2 linked regions of the Salipiger sp. CCB-MM3 genome follow. The protein of the gene in region 1 interacts with the protein of each later gene in a pairwise test. Links are inferred from orthologs where the notes say so. Each region holds a gene or a part of one and is shown on either strand. Other genes may lie near its edges. The genes, in order: hfq and rho.

What was found.
Region 2: the proteins of hfq (region 1) and rho interact in binary tests that used the Escherichia coli proteins (3 or more experiments, as listed by UniProt). The link is inferred for Salipiger sp. CCB-MM3 from one-to-one orthologs.

The regions. Positions count from the first base shown.
Region 1 is NZ_CP014595.1:365,739-381,705, reverse strand. What follows is about bases 5,989-8,901. They hold hfq (RNA chaperone Hfq), read left to right. Parts: upstream 5,989-7,281; coding sequence 7,282-7,521; downstream 7,522-8,901. Other genes in these bases: AYJ57_RS01810 (phosphotransferase family protein), read right to left, coding at 8,844-8,901; hflX (GTPase HflX), read left to right, coding at 7,539-8,792; AYJ57_RS01825 (TrkH family potassium uptake protein), read left to right, coding at 5,989-7,131. Outside these bases: AYJ57_RS01845 (response regulator), read left to right, coding at 1-280; AYJ57_RS01840 (sensor histidine kinase NtrY-like), read left to right, coding at 393-2,678; nitrogen assimilation response regulator NtrX, read left to right, coding at 2,675-4,093; Trk system potassium transporter TrkA, read left to right, coding at 4,237-5,613; more of AYJ57_RS01825, read left to right, coding at 5,617-5,988; more of AYJ57_RS01810, read right to left, coding at 8,902-9,782; AYJ57_RS01805 (penicillin acylase family protein), read right to left, coding at 9,779-12,244; AYJ57_RS01800 (NAD(P)-dependent oxidoreductase), read left to right, coding at 12,360-13,232; AYJ57_RS01795 (HpcH/HpaI aldolase family protein), read right to left, coding at 13,233-14,054; AYJ57_RS01790 (Rne/Rng family ribonuclease), read left to right, coding at 14,723-15,967. UniProt on the Escherichia coli protein: RNA chaperone that binds small regulatory RNA (sRNAs) and mRNAs to facilitate mRNA translational regulation in response to envelope stress, environmental stress and changes in metabolite concentrations.
Region 2 is NZ_CP014595.1:1,587,170-1,598,505, forward strand. What follows is about bases 7,972-10,829. They hold rho (transcription termination factor Rho), read right to left. Parts: upstream 10,114-10,829; coding sequence 8,830-10,113; downstream 7,972-8,829. Other genes in these bases: mnmE (tRNA uridine-5-carboxymethylaminomethyl(34) synthesis GTPase MnmE), read right to left, coding at 7,972-8,805; AYJ57_RS07710 (Maf family protein), read left to right, coding at 10,641-10,829. Also shown: heat-inducible transcriptional repressor HrcA, read right to left, coding at 1-428; rph (ribonuclease PH), read left to right, coding at 543-1,253; rdgB (RdgB/HAM1 family non-canonical purine NTP pyrophosphatase), read left to right, coding at 1,250-1,873; radical SAM family heme chaperone HemW, read left to right, coding at 1,866-3,035; AYJ57_RS07680 (ParB/RepB/Spo0J family partition protein), read right to left, coding at 3,288-4,193; AYJ57_RS07685 (ParA family protein), read right to left, coding at 4,222-5,031; 16S rRNA (guanine(527)-N(7))-methyltransferase RsmG, read right to left, coding at 5,024-5,644; tRNA uridine-5-carboxymethylaminomethyl(34) synthesis enzyme MnmG, read right to left, coding at 5,641-7,518; more of mnmE, read right to left, coding at 7,522-7,971; more of AYJ57_RS07710, read left to right, coding at 10,830-11,240; AYJ57_RS07715 (shikimate dehydrogenase), read left to right, coding at 11,237-11,336. UniProt on the Escherichia coli protein: Facilitates transcription termination by a mechanism that involves Rho binding to the nascent RNA, activation of Rho's RNA-dependent ATPase activity, and release of the mRNA from the DNA template.

The sequences.
Region 1 (15,967 bases):
CGGACCGATCCTGCGCGGCGGCGACAGCGAGAAACTGAGCACATCGGTGGCCCGTCACCTGCGCCGTTACTTCGATCTGCACGGCAATATGTTGCCGGCACCGGGGCTCTATGCGCGCATCCTGAAAGAGGTCGAGGCGCCTTTGATCGAGATTGCCCTAGAGGCAACCGGCGGGAATCAGGCGAAATGTGCTGATCTGCTTGGCATCAACCGCAATACCTTGCGTAAGAAGATCACGGATCTGGATATTCGCGTGACACGCCGCCGCAAACTGATGTAAAAGCGTCACAGGCATGTGGCCGCATTGCGCCGCCCTCGGGGCGGCGCTTTCACTAGAAGCCACAGCCTTTGGCGGAGCTGCCACGAGCAGCGTATCAGTGTGAGGTGAATCTGTGGCCACCCGGGCACGGAGTTCGACGTGGGCGCGGCTGAGCAGGCTGCGCCGACAAAGGCGCGTTCAGAACGTGGCGACCCTTGGGCTTGTGCTGCTGGGTCCAGTTCTGGCGGTTATGACCTTTTTCGTCCTCGGGCCGCTAGGCGGCGGCGACCGCGCGACACAGCTCAGCCTGCGGCTCGTGCTGCTGGCCGATATGGTCTATGTGCTGCTCATCGCGACGCTGGTCTTGGCGCGGCTGGTGCGGATGATCGCCGACCGGCGTGCGCAATCGGCGGGCTCGCGGCTGCACCTGCGGTTGACCGGGGTGTTTGCCCTGATGGCGCTGCTGCCCACGGTGACCGTCGCGGTCTTTGCCGTTCTCACCATCAACATCGGCCTCGAGACATGGTTCTCCAGCCGCGTGCAGAACGTGGTGGGGGCCTCGCTTGCTGCAGCCGAAGCCTATGAGAAGGAACAGCGCGAGGGTCTGACCGAGGACGTTCAGGCGCTGGCGCGCTTCATCGACGGCGCGCGGCGGGCCAACTTCGCGCTGGATGACGGCGATGTGCGGCAGGTGCTGGGGCAGGGACAGGGCCAGATCCAGCGCGGCTTGCGCGAGGCCTATGTGATCGACGGCGGCGGCGAGATCCGCGCCCGCGGCGATCGCTCGTATCTGTTCTACTACGAGGAGCCGACCCGCGATCAGTTCCTCCGCGCCCGCGCCGAAGGGCTGGTGCTGATCCCCGATTGGGACAATCACGAACTGCGGGCGCTGGTGCCGCTTTCGGCCTTTGCCGACCGTTTTCTCTATGTCAGCCGCGCGGTGGACGGGAACCTTCTGAACCTGCTCGACGAGACGCAGGAGACCGCGCGCTTCTACCAGCAGCAGGAAAGCGAACGCGGGCGGCGGCTGTTTGACTTCGCGCTGCTGTACCTCGGCTTTGCGCTGCTGCTGATCCTTGCGGCGATCTGGCTGGGCCTGTGGTTCGCCGAACGTCTGGCGCGCCCGGTGGGGCGGCTCACCGGCGCGGCGCAGCGGGTCGGGGCGGGCGATCTCGATGTGCAGGTGATCGAGGGCGAGGGCGATGACGAAATTGCCATGCTCGGGCGCTACTTCAACCAGATGACCCGCCAACTGAAGGGCCAGCGCGAGACGCTGCTTGAAAACACGCGCCAGATCGAGCGCCGCCAGCGGCTGTTCGATTCCGTGCTGTCGTCGATCACCTCGGGCGTTGTCGGCCTCGATGCCGAGGGCAAGGTAACCTTCGTCAACCGCCCCGCCGAGCGGCTGCTCGGCTGGGAGACCCCACGCGCCGATGTGCCGCTCACCGTGGCGGTGCCCGAGTTCGGCCCGCTCTATGACCGGCTTCGCGACAACGGGCTGGAGACGGCGCAGGAAGAGGTGAAGGTCAGCCGCGACGGCAGGCTAGAGCATCTTCTGGTGCGGCTCGCCCCTCGGCGGCGCGAGGATGGCACGCTCGAAGGCTATGTGATCGCGTTCGACGACGTCACCGATCTTGTCAGCGCGCAGCGTATGGCGGCTTGGGGCGACGTGGCGCGGCGCATCGCGCATGAGATCAAGAACCCGCTGACGCCCATTCGTCTGTCGGCAGAGCGCATCAAGCGCAAATTCTCGCGCGAACTGGCCGAGGAAGACGCGCAGAAGCTCGACCAGATGACCGAGGTCATCGTGCGCCAGACCGAGGACCTGCGCCGCATCGTCGATGAGTTCAGCAAGTTCGCCCGCATGCCCGAGCCCGAGCGCAAGCCCGAGGACGTGGTGTCGCTGCTGCGCGGCGCGGTGCTGCTGCAGGAAACCGGCCAGCCGGGCATCCGTTTCGTCAGCGATCTGCCAGCGCATGACATGCCCGCTGAGCTTGATGCCACGATGGTCGGGCAGGCGCTGACCAACCTCATCAAGAACGCGGGCGAGGCGATCGAGAGCCTGCAGGAAAAGGGCGCGCCCGAGGGTCACCATCCCGAGATCCGCGTGAGCCTTGCCGAAGAGGACGGGCGCGCGCTCATCCACATCATGGACAATGGCATCGGCCTGCCCGAGGACCGGGCGCGGCTGTTCGAACCCTATGTGACGACCCGCGACAAGGGCACCGGCCTTGGCCTGCCCATCGTCAAGAAGATCATCGAGGAGCACGGCGGCACGCTGTCTCTCGAGGATGCGCCGCTGTTTGGCGGCGCCACCCATGCCGGGGGCATGGCGGTGATCCGCCTGCCGCTCGGCACAACCGGCACACAGCCGGAGAATTCGGATAAGAATATTTCGGAACTGGAGAGGCAGATATGAGCGACATCCTGATCGTCGACGACGAGCGCGACATCCGCGAGCTGATCGGGGACATTCTCGAGGATGAGGGCTACACCACGCGGTTGGCAGGCAACTCCACCGAGGCGATGAACGAGGTGAACTCCGAACCTCCGGCGCTGATGATCCTCGATATCTGGCTGAAAGACAGCAAGATGGACGGGATCGACATCCTCAAGACGGTCAAGCGCGATAATCCCGATATTCCGATCATCATCATCTCGGGACATGGCAACATCGAGATCGCCGTGGCGGCGATCAAGCAGGGCGCTTATGACTTCATCGAGAAGCCCTTCAATATCGACCAGCTTTTGGTGGTGATCCGCCGCGCGATGGAAACCTCGCGCCTGCGCCGCGAAAACAATCAGCTGCGTCGTCGCGAGACCGAAGTGGCGCAGATGATCGGCGACAGCGCCATGTTCCGCGGCCTCGTCAGCCAGCTCGACAAGGTGACCAAATCCAATGGCCGGGTGATGCTGACCGGCCCGGCGGGCTCGGGCAAGGAAGTGGCGGCGCGGTTCATCCATGCCAATTCCGGTCGCGCCTCGGCCCCCTTCGTCACCGTCAACTGCGCCGGTGTCGCCCCCGAGAACATGGAGCAGATGCTGTTTGGCCGCGAGAGCGCCGAGCGCGGCATCGAGGCCGGTCTTCTGGAGCAGGCGCACGGCGGGGTGATCTATTTTGACGAGGTCGCCGACATGCCGCTCGGCACGCAGTCGAAAATCCTGCGCGTGCTGGTCGACCAAAGCTTCACGCGGGTGGGCGGCACCGACAAGGTGCGCGTCGATCTGCGGGTGATCTCCTCGACCAACCGCGATCTCGACGCCGAGATCGCCGCGGGCACCTTCCGGCAGGAGCTGTACCACCGCCTCAACGTGGTGCCGATCGCCGTGCCCTCGCTCGAGGACCGGCGCGAGGACATCCCGATGCTGGCGCGGCATTTCATCGAAGGCTTCAACCGCGGGCAGGGCCTGCCGCTGCGCGAGCTTTCCGACGACGCGGTGGCGCTGCTGCAGACCATGGTCTGGCCGGGCAACGTGCGGCAGCTGAAGAACCTGATCGAGCGGGTGCTGATCCTCGGCGATGGCACCGGCCCGATCGAGGCGCGCGAACTGCCGCAGGACGGACCGGCGGGCGAGGCGGAAGAAGGGCGCGTGGTGCTGTCGGGCACGCTGGCGACTCTGCCGCTGCGCGAGGCGCGCGAGGCGTTCGAACGGGAATATCTGCTCACCCAGATCAACCGCTTTGGCGGCAATATCTCCCGCACCGCGGCCTTCGTCGGCATGGAGCGCTCGGCGCTGCACCGCAAGCTGAAGTCGCTGGGTGTGGTCACCGGGGCCAAATCCGGTGGCCGTATCGCTTATGTCGAAGACGAGCAGGTGTCGCAGGTTTCCTGAGCATCCCGCCTGCGGGCAAGACAGGATGGCAACGCGCGCCGGGTGTCCGGCGCGCGTAACCCCGCCTGCGGATTGACCGTTAGCGCCCGGCATGTCATGCCGGACGCAATCCCGGCCTCGGGCCAGCAGATTAGGCAGACGACATGAAGGTCATCATTTGCGGCGCCGGCCAGGTCGGCTGGCAAATCGCCCGCCACCTCTCGGGCGAGCGCAACGACGTAACCGTGGTGGACAACAACCCCGACCTCGTCCGCCGCGCGACGGATTCGCTCGACGTGCAGGGGATCGCGGGCTTCGCCTCCTATCCCGATGTGCTCGACAAGGCCGGTGCGCGCGACGCCGACATGATCATCGCGGCCACCTATTCGGATGAGGTCAATATGGTCACCTGTCAGGTGGCCCATTCGATCTTTGCCATTCCGCGCAAGATCGCCCGCCTGCGCTCGCAGAGCTATCTGACGGCGATCTACTCCGATCTCTATCGCCGCGATCACCTGCCCATCGACGTGGTGATCTCGCCCGAGAAAGAGGTGGCGGAGGCCGCGCTGCAGCGTCTTTCGGCCCCTGCGGCTTTTGACACCGAACGCTTTCTCGAGGGTGGGGCGCAACTCCTTGGTCTGACAATCGACGAGCATTGCCCGATCATCAATACGCCGCTGCGGCAGCTGTCGGACCTCTTTTCGACGCTGCGCTCGGTGGTGGTGGGCATCCGGCGCGAGGGCACTTTGTTCGCGCCCGAGCCGCGCGATCAGATTTTCGCGGGCGATGCCTGTTACGTGCTGGTCCATGCCGACGACATCCAGCGCACGCTGGAGATCTTCGGCAAGGCGCAGCGCAAGCAGGAGCGTATCGTGGTGCTTGGCGGTGGCAACGTCGGCCTTGCGGTGGCGCGGGCGCTGGAAAGCCGCCCCGACCGCATCCGCGCCAAGGTGATCGAGAAGGACCGCCGCTCGGCAGAGCGCGCGGCTGACGCGCTGGAGCGGACCATCGTGCTGCATGGCGACGCGCTCGACACGGCGCTGCTGCGCGAGGCGGGGATTGGCCGCGCCGACGCGGTGCTTTGCGTGACCGACGACGAAAAGACCAACATGCTGGCCGCCGTGCGCGCCAAGGCCGAGGGCTGCCCGATGGCCATCGCGCTGATCAACGATCCCACGCTGGTGCCGCTGATGGAGCCGATGGGCGTTGACGCGCACATCAACCCGCGCGCCACCACCGTGAGTTCGATCCTGCGCCACATTCGCCATGGCCGCGTGCGCTCGGTCTATTCCATCGGCGATGCCGAGGCCGAGGTGATCGAGGCCGAGGTGCTGTCGACCTCGTCGATCGCCGGCCGCGCGATCCGCGAGATCGACTTCCCCGAGGGCGTTCTGGTGGGCGCGGTGATGAAGGATGGCGAGGTGGTGAAGATCACCGGCAATCTGCGCGTGGAAGAGGGCGACCGCATCGTCATGTTCGCGCTGGCCAAGGACGTGCCGGAGGTCGAACGGCTTCTGCAGGTCTCGATCGATTTCTTCTGAGCCATGATCTCGCTCGCCCGCACGCCTCTTTTGCTGCTTCTGGCGGGGATCGCCAGCGCCTCGATGATCATTCCCGCGGCGGTGGCTCTGGCGGCAGAGGAATTCCACGACGCGCGCAGCTTCTTCTATGCCGGGATCGTCGGCATGGTGCTGACGACGCTGATCACCATCGCGCAGGCCACACGCACGCATTACCGCAGCGCCTCGCGGCAGCTTCTGGCGCTGCTGGGGGCCTTCCTGCTGCTGCCCGCGATGCTGGCGGTTCCGTTCCATGAGGCGGTGCGCACCACCACCTTTCTCAACGCCTATGTCGAGATGGTCTCGAGCTTCACCACCACCGGAGCCACGCTGTTTGCGCCCGAGCGGCTGTCGATCGCCGAGCATCTGTGGCGGGCGCAGGTGGGCTGGCTTGGCGGGCTGCTGATCTGGGTCAGCTCGGCGGCGCTGCTGGCCCCGCTGACGCTTGGGGGATTCGAGGTGACCGCCTCGGGCGAGCCGGGGCAGAGCGTCGATGCTGGGGCCGCGCGCCGCGATGCGTCGGATCCGGCGCTGCGGCTGGCGGCCTCGGCGCGGGTCTTGGTGCCGATCTATAGCGGGCTGACGCTGGCGCTGTGGATCATGCTGATGATGGCCGGGGACCAGCCGCTGGTGGCGCTGAGCCACGCCATGTCGACGCTGTCGACCTCCGGCATCTCGCCGGTGGGCGGGCCAGAGCAGGCGCGCAGTGGCATGGCGGGCGAGATGATCATCTTTTTGTTCCTCTTCTTCGCCCTGTCGCGGCTGACCTTCTCGGGCGACACAAAGGGGCTCGCGGGCTCGCGGCTGCAGAATGATCCCGAGTTCCGTCTTGGCCTGCTGATCGTGGTGATGTTGCCGGTGGCACTGTTCTTCCGGCATTGGATCGCCGCGTTCGACATCGGCACCGAGACCGACCTCACCGCCGGGGTCCGGGCGCTCTGGGGCGGGCTTTTCACCGCGCTGTCGTTCCTGTCGACCACCGGCTTTCAAAGCGCCGATTGGGCCGCCGTGCGCGGCTGGTCCGGGCTGCAGACACCGGGCGTCATCCTGATGGGGCTGGCGATCATGGGCGGCGGCGTGGCGACCACGGCGGGCGGGGTGAAGCTGCTGCGAATCTACGCGCTCTACCTTGCGGGCGTGCGCGAGATGGAACGGCTGGTGCACCCGCACTCACTTGGCCGCTCGGGCGTCATGGCGCGGCGCATCCGGCGGCAGGGGGCCTTTGTGGCATGGGTGTTCTTCATGCTCTTTGCCATGACCATCGCCGCCTTCTCGCTGCTCTTCGCGCTCTCGGGGCTGGATTTCGAGAACGCCATGGTCACCACCGTGGCCGCATTGACCAATTGCGGCCCGCTCATTCGCGCCGCCGCCGAGCAGCCGGTGCCGCTGAGCGAGATGGGCGAGGCGGCCAAAGGGCTCTTCGTGGCCGCCATGGTGCTGGGGCGCCTTGAAGTGCTGGGCATCATCGTGCTGCTCACGCCGGATATCTGGCGCGATTGACACGCTCTTGGCAGGCGAATGTGCGCCGCTCGCGGCGGATGCCAAAAAGGGGATATTTTTGCTCTGGAAGTTCCGGCACTTGCAATACATACTCCCCCAGAACGAGGGAGCGCCCCAGAACGGCGAAGGCAAGAAAAAAAGGCTAATTTAATGGCTTCGGACAGACAAAATCTACAGGACGCATTTCTTAATCATGTTCGGAAGACCAAGGTTCCGGTCACGGTTTTCCTGATCAACGGTGTGAAATTGCAGGGTGTCATCACTTGGTTTGACAATTTCTGCGTCCTTCTGCGCCGGGATGGCCAATCGCAGCTCGTTTACAAGCACGCGATCTCGACCATCATGCCGTCGCAGCCGATCAACCTTTATGACGGCGACGATAACGCTTGAACGAACATGACCCGCATGTGACCCGCGCCTGGGTCCTGCACCCCGACATCAAGTCCGACCGTGATCGCCGCGATGCGGAGATGGCGCTCGACGAAGGTGTGGCCCTGGCCGCCGCTCTCCCCGACCTCGAGGTTGTGGGGAGCGAAGTCGTGCCCTTGCGCGATCCGCACCCCGGCACGCTTTTCGGTTCCGGCAAGATTGCCGAACTGAAGGAGCGTATCAGCGAGGCCGAGGTCGAGCTGGTGCTCGTCGACGGCCCGGTGACGCCGGTGCAGCAGCGCAACCTCGAAAAAGAGTGGAAGGTAAAGCTGCTCGACCGGACCGGGCTGATCCTCGAGATCTTCTCGGACCGCGCCGCCACCCGCGAGGGCGTGCTGCAGGTCGAGATGGCGGCACTGAGCTACCAGCGCACCCGCCTCGTGCGGGCCTGGACCCACCTCGAACGTCAGCGGGGCGGGCTCGGCTTCGTCGGCGGCCCCGGCGAGACGCAGATCGAGGCCGACCGCCGCGCCATCGACGAGCAATTGGTGCGCCTGCGCCGACAGCTCGACAAGGTGGTGAAGACCCGCGCCCTGCACCGCAAGGCGCGCGCCAAGGTGCCCTATCCGATCGTGGCGCTGGTGGGCTATACCAACGCCGGCAAGTCGACAATCTTCAACCGCCTCACCGGCGCCGATGTGATGGCCAAGGACATGCTCTTTGCCACGCTCGACCCGACCATGCGTGCGGTGAAGCTGCCGACCGGCATCGACGTGATCCTGTCGGATACGGTGGGTTTCATCTCGGACCTGCCGACCGAATTGGTCGCCGCGTTCCGCGCCACGCTCGAAGAGGTGCTGGCGGCGGACATCGTGCTGCATGTGCGCGACATCTCGCATCCGGGCACCATGGAGCAGGCCGAGGATGTCTATGGCATCCTGCGCTCGCTTGGTGTGGCCGAGGACGTGGCGCAGATCGAGGTCTGGAACAAGATCGACCGGCTGGAGCCCGAAGAGCATGACGCCGCGCTGGCGCGGGCCGCGCGCGACGAGGGCATCTTTGCCGTCTCGGCGCTGACCGGCGAGGGGCTGCACGAGCTTCTCGAGGCGGTGACTGAAAAGCTGCAGGGCGCCGCGGTCGAAGAGGATGTGCGGCTTGGCTTCGATGAGGGCAAGCGGCGGGCGTGGCTCTTTGGCAAGGGTCTGGTGCTGGGCGAGGAGCAGGACGAGGAGGGCTACCTTCTGCACCTGCGCTGGTCGGCCAAGGATCGTGCTCAGTTCGAGACGGTGTAAGGCAACTTTCTTCGAAGAAAGTTGCAACGTCCTTGCAAGGACGTTGTCTCCCTAGAAAAGCGCGCTTTCGGCGGCGAGGATCATCTTCGCCGCCTCGAGCCGTGCGCGCTGGTGCTGCGATGGCTCGGAAGGGGTGCGGCACCAGACGCCAAGCGCATAGGCGCGCTGCAGGAACAGCCGCGCGATGGGATCGGTGGTGTCGTCACCATAGCCACGCGCCAGTGCCGCGCCGAACCGCCGGGGATCGGGGGCCGGGCTGCGTGCCAGCGCGTCGACCAGCAGCCCCACCAGATCGCGGTAGGGTGCATCGGGCTTGGCGTTCTCCACATCCAGCCCCCAAAGCGCGCCTGTCGCGCTCACCAGATTGGACAGATGCAGATCGCGGTGGGTGACGGCGCGGGTCGCCATGCGCCCGCGCGCCTGCGGGAACAGATCCTGCAGGGCCGCCAGCGCAAAGGCGAAATTCTCGCATTCGGCAAAGCCGTCGTCAGAGGCGCGGGCCGCCTCAAGCTGCGCTTCGAGCCAAGCAAGCTGGCCGCGCGGGCGCAGCTTGCGCGGCTCCAGCGTGGGCCGGTGCAGCGCGGCCAGCCAGCAGCCTGCGGCGATGAGCGGCACGTCGCGCTTGGCGGGCGGGATGCGCGGCCAGAGCTCGGCGAGGTTGGGGCCGGGGGCGTAGCTCATGCCCAGAACCAGCCGCGCCTCGTCAAAGAACAGCACCTCCGGTGCGCGCCACGGTCCGGCCTGCAGCTGCGCCGCGACCGCGCGTTGCCGCTCGGCCTGCGCGCGGGCCTTGTCGGCCTCTGCGGGGGCGTAGACCTTCACCACCAGATGCGCGTCCGGATGGGCGGCGCAAAACACCTGCGCGCGCATCGGGCGGTCGATGTTCTTCAGGCAGCCCAGCCCAAAGGCGCGCTCCGGATGCTGCTCGGCCAGCGCGTCGCGGGCGAGCGCCTGCGCCTCGGCGCGGCTGAGGCGGCTGCCAGCCGTCATGGTTTGACCAGATGCGTGATCCCGACCGAAGCCGCGCGGGCCAGATCCTCGTCGAGCGACATCGGGATATATTCGCCGCGCCGCCAGAGCGTGCCCATATCGTCGTAGTGGCGCGACAGCAGGTGCCCCGACTCGCCGGTGGCGATGATGAAGACCGAACTGTCGGGATCGGCGAAATCATAGACGCCGCGATAGGTGGCGCCATGCACGTTGGCGAAAGGATCCGGGCCGTCGCCCGCGGTGACGCCGCGCTGCAGGGTGAAGTCGCCGCCCGAGGTGGTCTGGCGGATGTTCACGAAGTAATTCAGCAGCGGCACATCGCCCAGCACGCTGTGCTTATGCGTGGCTTGGTGCGCATCGCCCCAGCGCAGGCTTTCGAGCTGCGTGCCATAGCGCTCACCGATCCACACCAGCGCGTCGTCGAGCGCCATGCGCGCGATGTCGGTGCAGGTCTCGACCGGGGCCGAGCGCAGCACGTCGCACCATTTTCCCGCGCCGTCGATGTCGCGGAACACGCGCTCGATGAACAGCGGGTCGACGTGGGTGTACTCATCCGCCAGCGGGCCGATCTCGTCGCGGATCAGCCGGTCCTGCAGGGCGCGCAGCCATGCGGCGTAGATCAGCGGCTCGGGCAGATGCTCGTTCATCTCGCCGTTCCAATTGGCCAGCAGGTCGAGCGCGCGCTCGCGCTGGCGCAGCGGGGTGCCCTCGGGCGCGGCCTCGCCGGTGAACCACAGATCGCGCCCGATCAGCGGCAGCAGGGTGCGCGCGGCGGGCGAAACGGTGTCGAGCTGCGCCTCGATAAAGCTGTCGCGGGTGTGCACCTCGCGGCCCTGCATCAGCGCCTGCCAGCGCATCACCCGCTGGCTGTCGCCCCAGTCGAAGGTGACATGCTCGGGGAAGGGCCGGTCGATGATCTTATTGTTGGTATTGCCGAGGATGCCGCCCTTGGGGTCCTTGAAGACGGGGTTTTCGGAGGGCGGGAACATCCCCTGCCAGCGGTTCGCCTCGATCCAGCCGGGGCTGGGCATGCGGCCCTCGGTCTGATGGGTCGCATCTCGCTTGGGCATGGCACCGATCAGCTTCATGGCGATATGCTCGTCATCGATCAGCGTCAGCATCTGCGAGGGGGCGACGAAATCTTCGCTGGCGGTCAGCGCCTCATCCACATCCTGCGCGCGCATCAGGCCCATCGCGGCGCTCATCGAGCTGTCGTCGTCGCTGAGCGCGGTCCAGCTGAGCGAGACCACATCGCCGCGCGGGGTGATCTGGTCGAGATCGAAGGCGGTGCGCGGCAGCACCGGGCCGTTGTCGGTCCAGCGCAGGGTAAGGGTGACCGGCGCCTCGTCCTTGATATTGACGATCGAGCGGCGGGTGCTGAATGTCTTGAAGCCTCTGGGCGTGCGGTAGCGCTCGGGGTTCTCGGGGTCGAGCTCTTCGATATGCAGGTCCTGATCGTCGAGATAGGACGAGGTGAGCCCCCAAGCCACATGCTCGGACCGGCCCAGCATGATCGCCGGAACGCCGGGAATGGTGGCACCGATGACGTCGCCGGATGACAGTTGCATCCGCGCGAGATACCACGTCGAGGGCGCGGTGAAGCCAAGATGCGGATCATTGGCCAGCAGCGTGCCGCCACCGGCAGAGCGATCCGGCGCGGCGGCCCATGCGTTGGAGGCCCCGGCAAGGCCGGGCTCGGCCACCGGCATCATCGCCGGGCGCGGGCGCGACGCGCTGGCATATTGCGGCAGGCCCTTGCCGGGAAAGAGCGCGGCATAGGCGGGCAGCTCGGCGATGCCGGGGCCGGGGATGTCGGGCAGAATATCGCGGATCATCTCGGGATCGGGCAGGGCCAGCGAGGTGCGGGCGCGCAGGATCTCATCTCGGAACTGGCCCGAGAGTTGCAGCGCCATCAGCTTGATCACCGCCAGCGAATCCGCCGGTTGCCACGGCGCGATCGGGGCATTGAACAGGAAGAACTCCGGCGCGCCGCGACCGAGGCTTTCCGAGTTGATCTCTTGCACGCGCGCATTGACCCCGGCGGCATAGGCTTCGAGCGCGTCGCGCGTCTCGGGGTCCTGCGCCTCGACCGAGCGCATGGCGTGGGTGTAGAGGTCGAGCCGGCGCATCAGCGTGTCGGTCTCGACCGTGCGGCGGCCGAAAAGCTCGGACAGGCGGCCCTGCGCGGTGCGGCGCAGCATCATCATCTGCCACAGCCGGTCCTGCGCGTGGGCATAGCCGAGGCCGAAGTAGACGTCGCGATCCACGGGGGCAAAGATATGCGGCACGCCCGCGTTGTCGCGCACGATCTCGACATCCCCGGTGGTGCCGGAGACGGCAAGCGTCTTGTCGTACTCGGGCAGCGAGCGCGAGGCGAGGTAATAGACCAGCGCCACGGCAATCACCGCCAACAGGATCGCCGTGCTGACGAGCCTGAGGAGCCATCGGAAGATAAGTGCCATGATCTGTCCCGCGTCTTTCGGCTTTCGACGGGCTTACCCAAGACCCGCCCCCTTGCCAAGGGCTGGGTGAGGCGCGACAACTCCCGCAACGACAATCGTAACAGGAGGTTGATCCATGGCGAAATGCGCATTCCTGGGTCTGGGTGTGATGGGCTATCCGATGGCCGGGCATATGACCAAGGCCGGGCACGAGGTGACGGTCTACAATCGCACCGCAGCAAAGGCCGAAAAATGGGTGGCGGAGTTCGGGGGCGCCAGCGCCGCGACGCCGCGCGAGGCGGCAGAAGGCGCCGATTTCATCATGGCCTGCGTCGGCAATGACGATGATCTGCGCGCCGTCTGCACCGGCGAGGAGGGCGCCTTTGCAGGCATGAAACCGGGGGCGATCTTTGTCGATCACACCACCGTGTCCTCGATGGTGACCACCGAGCTGTCGGCGATCGCCGCGGAAAAGGGCCTTGGTTTTATCGACGCGCCGGTCTCTGGCGGGCAGGCGGGGGCCGAGAATGGCCAGCTGGTGGTGATGTGCGGCGGCGAGCAGGCGAATTACGACGCCGCAGCGCCGGTGATCGACGCCTATGCCAAGCTCTGCAAGCGCCTTGGCGAGAGCGGCGCGGGGCAGCTGTGCAAGATGGTCAACCAGATCTGCATCGCCGGGCTGGTGCAGGGCCTGTCGGAAGGTCTGGCCTTTGCCGAAAAGGCGGGCATTGACGGGCGCGAGGTGGTCGAGGTGATCGGCGGCGGCGCAGCCGGATCGTGGCAGATGGTGAACCGCTTCGAGACCATGCTGGACGACAAGTTCGACCATGGCTTCGCGGTGGACTGGATGCGCAAGGACCTTGGCATCTGCCTTGCCACCGGCGACGAGATCGGCGCCTCGCTGCCGGTGACGGCGCTTGTGGACCAGTTCTACAAGGACGTTCAGGCGATGGGCGGCGGCCGTTGGGACACCTCCGCCCTGATCAAGCGCCTGAAGGCCTTCGACTGATCAGTAAGACGGCAGCGGGGCGGCCTCACCGGTCTCCTCGCCCAGCTCTTTGGCGGCCTGCGCCTTCGCGGCGCGGGCGGCCCCGGCCAGCAAGCCAACGTCATTGGGGCCAACGATGAAGCCATAGCCCGCGTCGCGCAGTTCCGAATAGCTGCGCCCCGGACCGGCGACGCCGGTGATCGTGCCCAGCATCAGTCCACTCGCGGTCGCGCTGCGCTCGACCTCTTCGATCTTGGCACGCACGTCAGGGTGATCCATGTCCTCGAGGTGGTTCATCGAGGCGGCGAAATCATTGGGGCCGACGAAGGCCATGTCGATGCCCTCGATCCCGGCGATCTCTTCAACCTCGGCCACCGTCTCCACATGTTCGACCTGCGCCATGATCAGCAGTTCTTCGTGCGCGGTGGCGGCATAGCCGGGCAGGTTGCCCCAATTGGTGGCGCGCACGATGGGCGCGGCATAGCCGCGGCGGCCGCGCGGCGCGTAGAGGCAGAAAGAAGCGATCTCGCGCGCCATCTTGGCGGTATGCACCATCGGCACCATGATCGAGCGCGCGCCGCGGTCGAGCGCCCGTTTCAGCGTCGCCTCCGAAGAGTCAGGCACGCGGATCACCGCCTCGCCGCCAGCCCCTTCCACCGCGCGCAGCAGGTTCAGCCCCGCCTCAAGCCCGGCGCTGCCGTGTTCGCAGTCGATCACCAGCACGTCCCAGCCGCTGTAGACCAGCAGTTCGGCCACCTCTGGCGAGCCCAGCTCGAACCACGCGGCGGTCACCGTCTCGCCGGCCTTGAGCCGCGCCTTGAGCCTGTTTCTTCCTGTCATCATGTCCTCCTCGTCTTGGCGCGAGCCTGCGTGCCCGGGCCACCCGGACGAGTTGAATACCCTGCGCGACGCAAGGTCAATATAAATGGTATACCAAATTGAGGTGGGCGCGCGGCGAAGGGAGCGATGAGACTCGAGCGGAGGGCGCGGCGTGTCGCTGCGTATTTGGGGAACAATGAAAGCCGGGAGAGGGGACGTCTGGCGGGCTTTGTGCAGCCATCGGGCAATGGGACGGGGAATTCATGCGCGCGTCATATTGGATATTGTCATTGGGGCTGCGATGCCCCTATGCTACCTGTTAGGCAATTGCGTTTCGCACATGGTTATCCACAGCCGATAGCCGCGCTGCAGTTTCGTGAAAAGCCAAAGAGTTTCGCTGCTCCGGAGCCGTCCGTACAGGGACCCCGGGCAGACCGATCAGGCCGCAAGGCCGAGTACACCGTCCGGACATCCAACGCTCCGGGCCGCAACAAGGCACCAAGGCGCGATCCGCGGCGAGGGTGTCGGAGAAGAAACGCGATGACGCGCGCGACGCAAGTGAGGCACCCGGGCGAAGACAGATTGTCTTCCCGTGCCTGCGCGCCGCTCAGCGCCCAGACAAGCCACGCCACATCACCACGCAGCCCGGCTCCGCCCGGGCCCTTGGCGCATGTGCCGTGCATACGGAAAACATGGCAAAGAAAATGCTCATCGATGCCACCCACGCGGAAGAGACCCGCGTTGTGGTGGTCGACGGAAACAAGGTCGAGGAATTCGACTTTGAATCGGAAAACAAGCGCCAACTAGCAGGCAATATCTATCTCGCGAAAGTCACGCGGGTCGAGCCGTCGCTTCAGGCCGCTTTCGTGGACTACGGCGGCAACCGCCACGGGTTCCTCGCGTTTTCCGAGATCCACCCCGATTATTACCAGATCCCCGTCGCCGACCGTCAGGCGCTGATGGAGGAAGAGGCTGCACTCGCCGCCGAGGACGATGACGACGACAAGGAAAAGTCGCGCTCGAAATCCTCGCGCTCGCGCACCCGTCGTTCGCGCTCGCGCAGCAAGGCCGAGAAGGCCAGCACCGACGACAAGACGGTGACCAGCGAAGTGTCCGAAGTGTCGACCGGCATATCGGGTATGGAGACCATTGACCTCGGCGACGACACCGTCGAGCCGGGCGAGGGCGAAGGCCTGTCGCCGATGGAGACCGTGGCCGAGACCCCGGTCGAAGAGCCCAACGATGGCCCCAACGACAGCACTGAAGCGGACACCGCCGCGGCAGAGGCCGAGGTGGTGGGCACCCCGGAGACGGATGCAGGCGCGCCCGAGACCGAAGCCAAGGCGCCGGTCGAAGACGACGACGAGGATCATGACGACGATCACGTTGGCTCTTCGAAAGCCGATGACAGCATCGAGTCGGTCGCTGACGACGACACCGAGGAAGACATCCGCCCGGCGCGCAAGCCGCGTCCGCGCAAGTACAAGATCCAAGAAGTCATCAAAGTCCGCCAGATCCTTCTGGTGCAGGTCGTCAAGGAGGAGCGCGGCAACAAGGGCGCGGCGCTCACCACCTATCTGTCGCTTGCGGGCCGCTATTGCGTTCTGATGCCGAATACCGCCCGTGGCGGCGGCATCTCGCGCAAGATCACCAATGCCGCCGACCGCTCGAAGCTCAAGGAGATCGCGCAGACCATCGACGTGCCCAAGGGCGCCGGTCTGATCATCCGCACCGCGGGTGCCAAGCGCACCAAGACCGAGATCAAGCGCGACTATGAATACCTGCAGCGCCTCTGGGAGCAGATCCGCGAACTGACGCTGAAGTCGGTTGCCCCGGCGAAGATTTACGAAGAGGGCGACCTCATCAAGCGCTCGATCCGCGACCTCTACAACCGCGAGATCGACGAAGTTCACGTGGAAGGCGAGCGCGGCTACCGC
Region 2 (11,336 bases), 1.2 Mb from region 1 along the record:
TTGACCGGTGCCTCATGTTTCGGCGTCAGCACCAGCGACGCACCATGGGTCACCCCCGAAAGCGCCGCGCCGACCCGGTCGAGCAGGCCGCCCACATCGTCGCTGCGGTTCGAAGTGGTCGCGTCCAGCGCCTCGCGGTCGGACATATCCAGATCGCGCACTTCCAGCAGCCCGTCGACGAACATCCGCAGACCCACCTGCGTCGGCACGCGCCCGGCGGAAACATGCGGGCTGTCGAGCAGACCGAGATATTCGAGGTCTTGCATCACGTTGCGGATCGTCGCCGCCGAGACCTTCTCGGACAGGCTGCGCGTCAGGGTGCGCGAACCGACCGGCTCGCCCGTCTCGAGATAGCTCTCAACCACGCGGCGAAACACCTCGCGCGAGCGATCGTTCATTTCATCAAGAAGACGGTTACCCTCTTTCATCCTAAACTCCGGCTGTTCAGGGTCATTAAAGGTGCCTCTCGCGCCCCGTCAATCGGGGTTGCGGCAAAGCATCTGCACCAGTATCCCGAGCGCGACTAGGATAAGAGGCACCGAATGAGACCTTCAGGACGAGATCTAAGTGATATGCGCGCCGTTTCAATCGAGACAGGTGTCACGAAACATGCCGAAGGGTCTTGCCTGATCAAAATGGGCGATACCCACCTCATCTGCACCGCCACGCTCGAAGAGCGCGTGCCGCCCTTCGTCAAAGGCTCGGGCCTTGGCTGGGTGACGGCGGAATACGGCATGCTGCCGCGCTCCACCGGCTCGCGCATGCGCCGCGAGGCGTCGAGCGGCAAACAGGGTGGCCGCACCGTCGAGATCCAGCGCCTAATCGGCCGGTCGCTGCGCGCCGGTGTCGACCGGGTTGCGCTTGGCGAGCGTCAGATCACCATCGACTGCGACGTGATCCAGGCCGATGGCGGCACCCGCTGCGCCGCGATCACCGGTGGTTGGGTCGCGCTGCGCCTTGCGGTGAACAAGCTGATGAAGGCCGGTATGATCAAAAGCGATCCGCTGACCCCCGTGGCTGCCGTGAGCTGCGGCATCTACGCCGGTCAGCCGGTGCTCGATCTTGACTATGCCGAGGATTCCGAGGCCGGTGTCGACGGCAACTTCATCCTGCGCGGCGATGGCCAGCTGATCGAAGTTCAGATGTCCGCGGAGGGCGCCACCTTCAGCCGCGATCAGATGAACAAGCTGATGGACCTCGCCGAAGCGGGCGTTTCGAAGTTGGTCGAGGCGCAACTGGCGGCCACCGCATGACCCGCAAGTTCACCGACAAGAAGCTGCTCGTCGCCACCCATAATGCCGGCAAGCTCGAAGAGATCACCGATCTGCTGAAGCCCTTCGGCATCGAGGTCGTGGGTGCCAAGGAGCTTGACCTTCCCGAACCCGAGGAAACCGGCACCACCTTCGTCGAGAATGCCCGCATCAAGGCGCATGCGGCGGCAAAGGCCACCGGCCTGCCCGCCCTCGCCGATGACAGCGGCATTTCTGTCGATGCTCTGGACGGTGCTCCCGGTGTCTATACCGCCGATTGGGCCGAAACCGGCAAGGGCCGCGATTTTATCATGGCCATGGGCAAGACCCATGACGCGCTGCGCCAGACCGGTGCCGAGCAGCCCTGGACCGCGCGTTTCAACTGCACGCTGGTTCTGGCTTGGCCCGATGGCACCGACGCGGTGTTCCCCGGCGTGATGGAAGGCCGCGTGGTCTGGCCGATGCGCGGCGACAATGGTCACGGCTACGACCCGATCTTTCAGCCCGAGGGCTATGAGATCACCTTCGCCGAGATGGGCAGCGACGAGAAAAACCGCATCAGCCACCGCGCCGATGCCTTTGCCAAATTCGTGAAGGGCTGCTTTGCCCAAGACGATGCCTAAGCCCGGGCCTGAAACCTGGCGTGAAGGAGGCTTCGGCCTCTACGTGCATTGGCCTTTCTGCGAGGCCAAATGCCCCTATTGCGACTTCAACAGCCACGTCGTCCGGTCAATCGACCAGACCCGCTGGGCCGAAGCGCTGAGCTCCGAGGTCCGCCGCTATGGCGAGATGACCTCGGGGCGTCATCTCAACTCAATCTATTTCGGCGGCGGCACCCCTTCGCTGATGGAGCCTGCCACCGTTCAGGCGGTGCTCGATGCCGCGCGCGAGCATTGGACATGGGCCAATGACATCGAGATCACGCTCGAGGCCAATCCCCGCTCTGTCGAAGTGTCGAAGTTCGAGGGCTTCCGCGAGGCGGGCGTAAACAGGGTCTCGATGGGCATTCAGAGCCTGCGTCCCAATGATCTGCGCCGCCTCGGACGGCTGCATGACGTGGATGAGGCGATTGCCGCGCTCGGCACCGCGAAGTCCGTCTTTGACCGGGTGAACTTTGACCTGATCTATGCCCGCGAAAACCAGAGCATTGCCGACTGGGAAGTGGAACTGCGCGAGGCGCTCGATCTCGCCGGCGATCACCTGTCGCTCTACCAGCTGACCATCGAGGAAGGCACGATGTTCTGGGAGCGCGCGCAGCGTGGCCAAATGAAGCATCTGCCAGGCGAAGACCTCGCCGCCGACATGTTCCTTGCCACACAAGAGATCACCGCCAAGGCGGGCTTTGCGCCCTATGAAGTGTCGAACCACGCGCTGCCCGGCGCGCAGTCGCGGCACAATCTGGTCTACTGGCGCGGCGGCGATTACGTCGGCGTGGGCCCCGGCGCGCATGGGCGCGTCACCGTGAACGGCGTTCGCCACGCGACCGAAGCATGGAAGATGCCCGGCGCCTGGATCGAAAAGGCCGAAGCCCGTCGCGCCGACAGCGTCTTCGATCCGCTCGATACGTCAGACATTATGACCGAGTTCGTGATGATGGGCCTGCGCCTCGCCGAAGGCATTTCGCTGTCGCGGCTTGGCCAGATCTCCCCGACGCCCCTGCCCGCTCAGAAGATCGCCGACCTTCAGGACATGGGCCTTCTGTGGCGCGAGGGAGATCTCCTTGGCGCCACCACCGAGGGGCGGCTTGTCCTCAACGGCGTGATTGCCGAGCTTCTCACCTCATGATCCACGTGGAACATACCCACAGGATCCTGTGCAGATCCGGCCGAGATCCTGTGGACAGATCTGATCGCGCGAGACAGGTGAAACACAAAAGGCCGAGCCACTATGGCTCGGCCTTCGTGTTTTCAGGGTGTTTTCCGGGTGGATCTGCCAGATCTAGAGGGATCTGAGCATCAAACCGCTACCCCTTGTTTCCTCAGTGAATATGCCTGCGGCGGTCGCGAGATCTCTCCACAGGATCCTGTGGAGATCTCTTCAGCGTGCCGCGCTGAGGATGGCGCAGAGCTTGTCGAGTTCCTCGAAGGTCCGGTAGCTGATCGTCAGCTTGCCATTCTCCTGTCCCGGCTGGTTCTGGATCGCGACTTTCATCCCAACAGCCGCCGAGAGATCTCCCTCAAGCGCGCGGGTGTCAGCGTCCTTTTCAGACCCTGCAAGGCTGGTTCGAGACGGGCTCTGCTCTTTCTGCGGCTGCGGCTTCGCAAGTTGCTCGGCCTGACGCACCGACAGCTTGCGGCGCACGATCTCCTTGGCGACCTCTTCGGGGTTCTCGGCCGTGACCAGCGTACGCGCATGGCCTGCGGTCAGTTGCCCCTCGACCACCATAGTCTGAACCGACTCCGGCAGGTTCAGCAGGCGCAGCAGGTTCGCGATATGGCTCCGGCTTTTGCCAAGCGCTTCGGCGATCTTTTCCTGCGTGTGTCCGAAACGGTTCATCAGCTGCTTGTAGCCCGCCGCCTCTTCGATCGAGTTCAGGTCCGCCCGCTGGATGTTCTCGATGATCGCGACTTCGAGCACTTCGATGTCGTCGAACTCGCGCACCAGCGCAGGGACTTCGTGAAGCTGCGCCATCTGCGCGGCGCGCCAACGACGCTCGCCCGCGACGATCTCAAACTCGCCTTCCGACCCCGGACGCGGACGGACGATAATCGGCTGGATGATCCCCTTCACGCGGATCGATTCCGCCAGCTCGTTAAGCTGGTCCGGCGTGAATGTCCGGCGCGGCTGATCTTTGTTGGGGAAGAGTTTCTCGATCGGGATCATGCGATCAGGTGTCCTTGGTGTCGTATCCGCCTCGGCCTCGGCAGGCCGGACGTCGACGTCGGACATAAGCGCCGAAAGCCCACGTCCGAGCCCTCGCCGCATTTCGCGTTTCTCTGCCATTTCTGCCCTCTCGTGACGTATTTTTTGGTTATGCCGCCATCTGCGCATTGTTGCGCAGCAGTTCCTCTGCGAGGGCGCGATAGGCCAGCGCACCCTTCGAATTCGTGTCGTAAGTCAGGACTGGGCACGCATAAGACGGCGCCTCGCTCACCCGCACGTTCCGCGGGATCACGGTGTTGAACACCAGATCACCGAGGTTGGCGCGCGCATCCTCTTCCACCATGCGCGACAGGTTGTTCCGCGCGTCGAACATCGTCAGCACAATCCCCTCGATCCGAAGGTCGGGATTGGCGCTCTGGCGCACTTCACGGATCGTCAGCATAAGCTGCGACAAACCTTCGAGCGCGAAGAACTCGCTTTGCAGCGGCACCAGAATGGAATGCGCCGCGACCATCGCGTTCACCGTCAGAAGGTTCAGCGAGGGCGGGCAGTCGATCAGGACGAAATCAAAGCCAAACTGGGCCATATCCGCCTGCCGCAGCGCATCATGCAGAAGGAAGCTGCGCTTTTCGTTGGCGACGAGTTCGATGTCTGCCGAGGCCAGATCAACCGTTGCCGGGATCAGCTGCAGGTTCGGCGTTTCCGTCGAAAGGATCATATCCGACAGCGGCGCGTCTTCGAGAAGCAGCTCGTACGCGGTGTATTCGCGCGCCTCAGGCTCGATTCCGAGCCCGGTGGACGAGTTCCCCTGCGGGTCGAGGTCGACCACGAGAACCTTCAAACCGCGCTCTGCCAGCGCCGCGCCGAGGTTGATCGTCGTCGTGGTCTTGCCCACCCCACCCTTCTGATTGGCAATGGCTACGATCTTGGCCGCGCCGGGCCGGAAGGTATCAGACATGAGTCGGCACTCCGATTTGCAAGACAACCGCATTGGGATCAGTAAGGCTTGTATGCCGTGTCAGTTTAAACTGCCACATCTTGCGTGCTTCGGCGATTTCTTTTTCCGCCTGCGCGCCCTTTGGGAAGAGCGCCATGCCGGTCTCGCTCAAGTGATGATCAGCGAAACCAAGAAGTTTATCCAAAGACGCCAGTGCCCGCGCGCTGAGCACATCGGCCTTCAGCGACGGGATCTCTTCGATACGGCGCGCTTCGACATTCGCCGTCGCACCCGTTTCCCGCAGAACCGTCCGCAGGAACGCGCATTTCCTCTGGTCGCTTTCCACCAGCGTGACCTTCATATCCGGTGCGAACTCGTCGCGCAGGATCGCCACGACCAGCCCGGGGAACCCTCCGCCACTGCCGAGATCCGCCCAATGCGCGGGTTTTTCCTGCGGAATCTGCCAGATCTGAGCGGAATCCACGATATGCCGCGTCCAAGCCTCGTCGAGCGTGCTTGGCGAAACGAGGTTGATCCGTGGATTCCATTTCTTCAGAAGGTCGGTGTAGTGCTCGAGGCGGTCCCATGTTTCACGTGAAACACTGAGACCGCCGCCAAGGTCCGGAAAGCTCATGCGCTGCGCGCCTTTTCGACGCGGCGAAGACGGATCAGCAGAAGCGACAGCGCTGCCGGCGTCATTCCATCCACTTTCGCCGCTTGAGCAAGCGTGGAAGGGCGAGCATGCGCCAGCTTTTGCTTCAGCTCGTTGGAAAGCCCTTCGATGCTCGCGAAATCGAAGTCTGCCGGGACCTGATAGGTCTCGTCCCGCTTCAGCGCTTCAACGTCGCGCTTCTGCCGATCAATGTAATTGGCGTAAAGCGCGTCCTTTTCCAGCTGGCTGCCGATCTCTTCGTCGATTTCCGTGAGATCCGGCACATGGGACCGGAGGAACTCCATCGCAATATCAGGGAAGGACAGCAGTTGGAACAGGCTGCGGCGTGCGCCATCAGCGTTCATCTTCAGGCCAAGCTCGGTCAATTCCCGCGGCGTCATGGTCAGATCAGAGAGAATCCCCCTGCCCTGCTCGAGCTTTTCGGACTTCTCAAGGAATGCCGCTTTGCGCGCTTCGGACACGCAGCCGATCTCGAGAGCCTGCGGAGTCAAGCGCTGGTCCGCATTGTCGGCCCGCAGCGAAAGGCGGAATTCGGCGCGCGAGGTGAACATCCGGTAGGGCTCGGTCACGCCGCGCGACGTCAGATCGTCGATCATCACGCCAATATAGCTGTCGGTCCGGCTGAAAGTGATCTCCTCGCGCCCCAAGCTTTGGGCGGCGGCGTTGAGGCCTGCCACAAGACCTTGTGCCGCGGCTTCCTCATATCCCGTTGTGCCGTTGATCTGGCCAGCGAGATAAAGGCCCGAGACAGCCTTCACCGAAAGCCGCAGGTCCAGCGCGCGCGGATCGACGTAGTCGTATTCGATCGCGTATCCGGGCTGCAGAATGCGCGCGTTCTCCAGACCGACGATCGAGCGAACATAGGCGTCCTGCACATCCTCGGGCAGCGAGGTCGAAATGCCGTTCGGATACACCGTGTGATCGTCGAGACCCTCGGGCTCGAGGAAGATCTGATGCGACTCTTTATCGGCAAAGCGGACGATCTTATCTTCGATCGAGGGGCAGTACCGGGGGCCAATGCCCTCGATATGGCCGCCATACATGGCGGATCTGCTCAGATTGTCGCGGATCAGCTCGTGCGTGCGTGCATTGGTGTGGGTGATCCCGCAAGAGATCTGCCGCGCGTAGGGCGCCTTCGACATGAAGGAGAAGAGCACCGGGTCATCGTCACCGGGCTGGCTTTCCAGAATGTCCCAATTGATCGTGCGCCCATCCAGGCGCGGCGGCGTGCCGGTTTTGAGCCGTCCGAGCGGCAAAGCCAACTCATCCAGACGTTCGGCAAGCTTCACCGCCGGCTTATCGCCCATCCGGCCACCGGGCCGCTTTTGATCGCCAATATGGATGACGCCACGCAGGAATGTCCCGGTGGTCAGCACGACAGCGCCGGCTTTCAGCTCGGATCCGTCGGAAAGAACCACGCCCTGCACGAGATCTCCCGACTTCAGAAGGTCGGTCACCTCGCCTTCCACGATCGAGAGGTTCGGTGCGGCTTCCATCTCGCGCAGCATGGCTTCGCGGTAAAGTTTGCGGTCGGCCTGCGCGCGCGGACCTTGGACCGCGGGGCCTTTGCGGCGGTTCAAAAGGCGGAATTGGATCCCGGCCTGATCCGCGACACGACCCATCACGCCGTCCATGGCGTCAATTTCGCGCACTAGGTGGCCTTTGCCGAGGCCACCAATCGCCGGATTGCACGACATCACGCCAATTCCGCCCCGAGTCAGCGTGACCAGAGCGGTGCGCGCACCAAAACGGGCCGCTGCAGCAGCGGCTTCGGTGCCGGCGTGACCACCGCCGACGACAACGACGTCAAAGTCGAGTTGTTTCACGTGAAACACTCCTTACTTACCCAGGCAGAAGCTCGAGAAGATCTTGTCCAGCAGATTTTCAACGTCGACGCGGCCGATCAGGGCTTCAAGGCGTCGAATCGAGACCCGGACTTCCTCTGCAGCGATATCATACCGCTCGGGTCCGAAATCAAGCAATTCCAGCGCGGTTTCAAGGGCTGCGCTGCCTTCGGCAAAGGCCAGCCGGTGACGTTCGCGTGTGGCAAGACCGCTGGATTGAACGCGCTCGGACAATGTATGGCCAATTTGCGCGACAAGCGCATCAATGCCCTGCCCCGTGCTCGCGGAAATCGCCTCGGCATCGCCGGAGAGATCTCCCTTGGACCGTCGGATGATGTCGCCGCCGCGCGGTGAGACATCCAAGGTTTCATCCGCTTCGAGCAGGAAAACCCTCAGATCTGCCAGTTCAGCGCGGTCGCGTGCGCGTTGGATGCCAATCTTTTCGACCGGATCCGCCGCTTCGCGCAAACCCGCGGTGTCGAGCAGCGTCACCGGGAGTCCGGCGATTTCCATGCGCACCTCGATCACATCACGGGTCGTCCCGGCGTGTTCCGAGGTGATGGCAGCGTCGCGACCGGCGAGCACGTTGAGCAGGCTGGATTTACCCACATTCGGACGCCCAACAATGGCGACCTCAAAGCCGCTGCGAATGCGTTCCGCCGCATCGACGCCAGCCAGTTCGCGGTCGACCTCGGATTTCACTTTCAGAAGCGCGGCGCGAACGTCGTCCGAGACGTCGACAGGCACTTCCTCGTCGGCGAAATCAATGGTGACCTCAAGCAGAGAGGCCGCGAAGATCAAATCCTCGCGCCAGGCTTCGACCTTTTGCCCAAGTGCGCCCGCAAAGACGGTCATCGCCTGATTGCGCTGGCTTTCGGTCTCGGCTTCGATCAGATCCGCCAGCGCTTCGACTTGTGTTAGGTCGAGGCGGTCATGCTCCAGCGCGCGCCGGGTGAATTCACCGGGCTCGGCCTGACGGATCCCGTCCATCGCGCCAAGCTCGCGCAGAACGGCACGCAGGATCGCGATGCTGCCGTGCAGATGAAATTCGACAGTGCGTTCGCCAGTAAAGCTTTTGCCCTCTTCGAAGACCAGAACCAGCGCTTCGTCGAGGATTTGCCCTGCCCCATCGGTCAGGCGGCGCAGCGCGGTGCGGCGCGGCGCGGGAATGTCGCCGCAAAGACGAGAACAGGCGTCCCATGCGGAGGGTCCGGAAACCCTCACCACGGAAACGCCTGCTTTGCCGACCGCGCTGGCAAGTGCGAAGATCGTATCCATCCCCGCCTCCTTTGCGGTTTATGTTTAACTGTTCATGGAGTCGAAGAATTCGCCGTTCGTCTTCGTCTGCTTGAGCTTGGAGAGCAAGAACTCGATCGCGTCCGTCGTGCCCATCGGGTTGAGGATACGGCGCAGCACGAAGGTCTTTTGCAGGTCGACCTTGTCGGTGAGCAGGTCCTCTTTCCGGGTGCCCGACTTGAGAATGTCGATCGCCGGGAAGACGCGCTTGTCGGCAACCTTGCGGTCGAGAACGATCTCGGAGTTGCCGGTGCCTTTGAATTCTTCGAAGATCACCTCGTCCATACGCGAGCCGGTGTCGATCAGCGCGGTGGCGATGATGGTGAGCGAGCCACCCTCTTCGATGTTCCGCGCGGCACCGAAGAAGCGCTTCGGACGCTGCAGCGCGTTGGCATCGACACCACCGGTCAGGACCTTACCCGACGACGGCACGACGGTGTTGAACGCCCTACCAAGTCTTGTGATCGAGTCAAGAAGGATCACAACATCTCGTTTGTGCTCCACAAGGCGCTTGGCCTTTTCGATGACCATTTCCGAGACGGCAACGTGGCGCGTGGCAGGCTCGTCGAAGGTCGAGGAGACAACCTCACCCTTCACCGAACGCTGCATGTCGGTCACTTCTTCCGGACGTTCGTCGATCAGCAGGACGATCAGATAGCACTCGGGGTGGTTCTTCTCGATCGAGGTGGCGATGTTCTGCAGCAGAACCGTCTTACCGGTCCGCGGCGGTGCCACGATGAGCGAACGCTGGCCCTTACCGATCGGCGCGACCAGATCGATGATGCGGGCCGATTTGTCCTTGATCGTCGGGTCTTCGATTTCCATCTTCAGACGCTCGTCAGGATAGAGCGGTGTCAGGTTGTCGAAGGCGATCTTGTGACGGGCGCGTTCCGGGTCTTCGAAGTTGATCGCAGAGACGTCGACCAGCGCGAAGTAGCGCTCTTCATTGTCGGGTGCTCGGATCTCGCCTTCGATGGTGTCGCCGGTGCGCAGCGAATACTTCCGGATCATCTCGGGCGAGACATAGATGTCATCGGGACCCGGCAGATAGTTTGCCTCGGGCGAGCGAAGGAAGCCAAAGCCGTCCTGCAGCACCTCAAGAACGCCGTCGCCGAAGATGGTCCAACCCTCATCCGCACGCTCGCGGAGAATTTGGAACATCATCTCGCCTTTACGCATGGTCGAGGCGTTCTCGATGTCGAGCTCTTCGGCCATGGCGAGGAGATCTTTCGGGCTTTGCGCCTTCAGATCGGACAGGTTCAGCCGTTCAGTGCTTTCGGCACTTGTCATGCAGTCCTCCGGGCCGCGGTCGGCCGTTCTTTGTCATGTCTTTCGGGAAGATCCCACCCGGACGGGTGTTGAGAGAATGCCTATCCCCTCCCCCCGTCGAAGTCAATTCCCGGCGGCGGGTCTGGGCGGGGCCCGGTCTCTCTCAATTTAAAGAAAGAAAAAAGAGAGATGATTTTGTTTTTAGGGGAGCCCCAGACCGGTGGATCAAATGGTTCAGGGGCTTTCGTCCACGTGGAGAGATCCTGTGGATAGATCTGCGGAGATCCCTTGGCGCAGTTTTGGAGGAATCGGCCTTTGGATCAACGCAGCAAGGGATCTCTCGGGGTTTTGCTTCATTGTGGAAAGATCTTAAACAGGTGGTCGTCCACGAGCTTCTCCACAGCGAGGAGTTTTCCAAACCCACAGACTCAGGAATCACCGTGGAACATCGTGAAACCGGAGAGATCTCCCCAGCCTTGAAACTGCGGACGATTTTCCCCAGAAGCTTCCTCTGACAAAGACCCAAGGCTGCGAACAGGTTTATCCACATGAGTCTTCCGCTCATCCTCGCCTCCGGCTCGCAAATCCGCGCCGAACTGCTCCGTGCGGCGGGCGTTTCCTTTGGAATCGAGGTCGCGCGCGTCGATGAAGAGTCGATTCGCGACTCACTTCTCGCGGAAGGCGCTCCGCCGCGCGATGTGGCCGACGCTCTGGCCGAGTATAAGGCGCGCAAAGCCTCCGACAAAAATCCCGGCGCGCTGGTGCTGGGCTGCGATCAGGTGCTGAGCTGCAACGGCACGCTCTATTCCAAGCCGCGCAGCCCCGAAGAAGCCCGCGCGCAGCTGATGGAGTTGCGGGGCCAGCGGCTCAGCCTGCTGTCGGCTGCGGTGATCTATGAAAACGCCGAGCCGGTCTGGCGCCATGTGGGTGTGGCGCGGCTGCGGATGCGCGAGTTTTCCGAAGCGTATCTCGACGACTATATAGAGCGAAACTGGGAAAGCCTGCGTAGCTCCGTCGGCGGCTTCAAGCTGGAGGAAGAGGGCGTGCGCCTGTTTGCCAGCATCGAGGGCAGTCATTTCACCATTCTCGGCCTGCCTCTGCTCGAGCTTCTGGCCTTTTTGCAGGTACGGGGGATCATTGCCGGATGACCGACCACAAGATTCCGCTCGCGGGCGTCATCGGCTCGCCCATCGCGCATTCCCGCTCGCCGCTGCTGCACGGCCACTGGCTGAAGCGCTACGGGC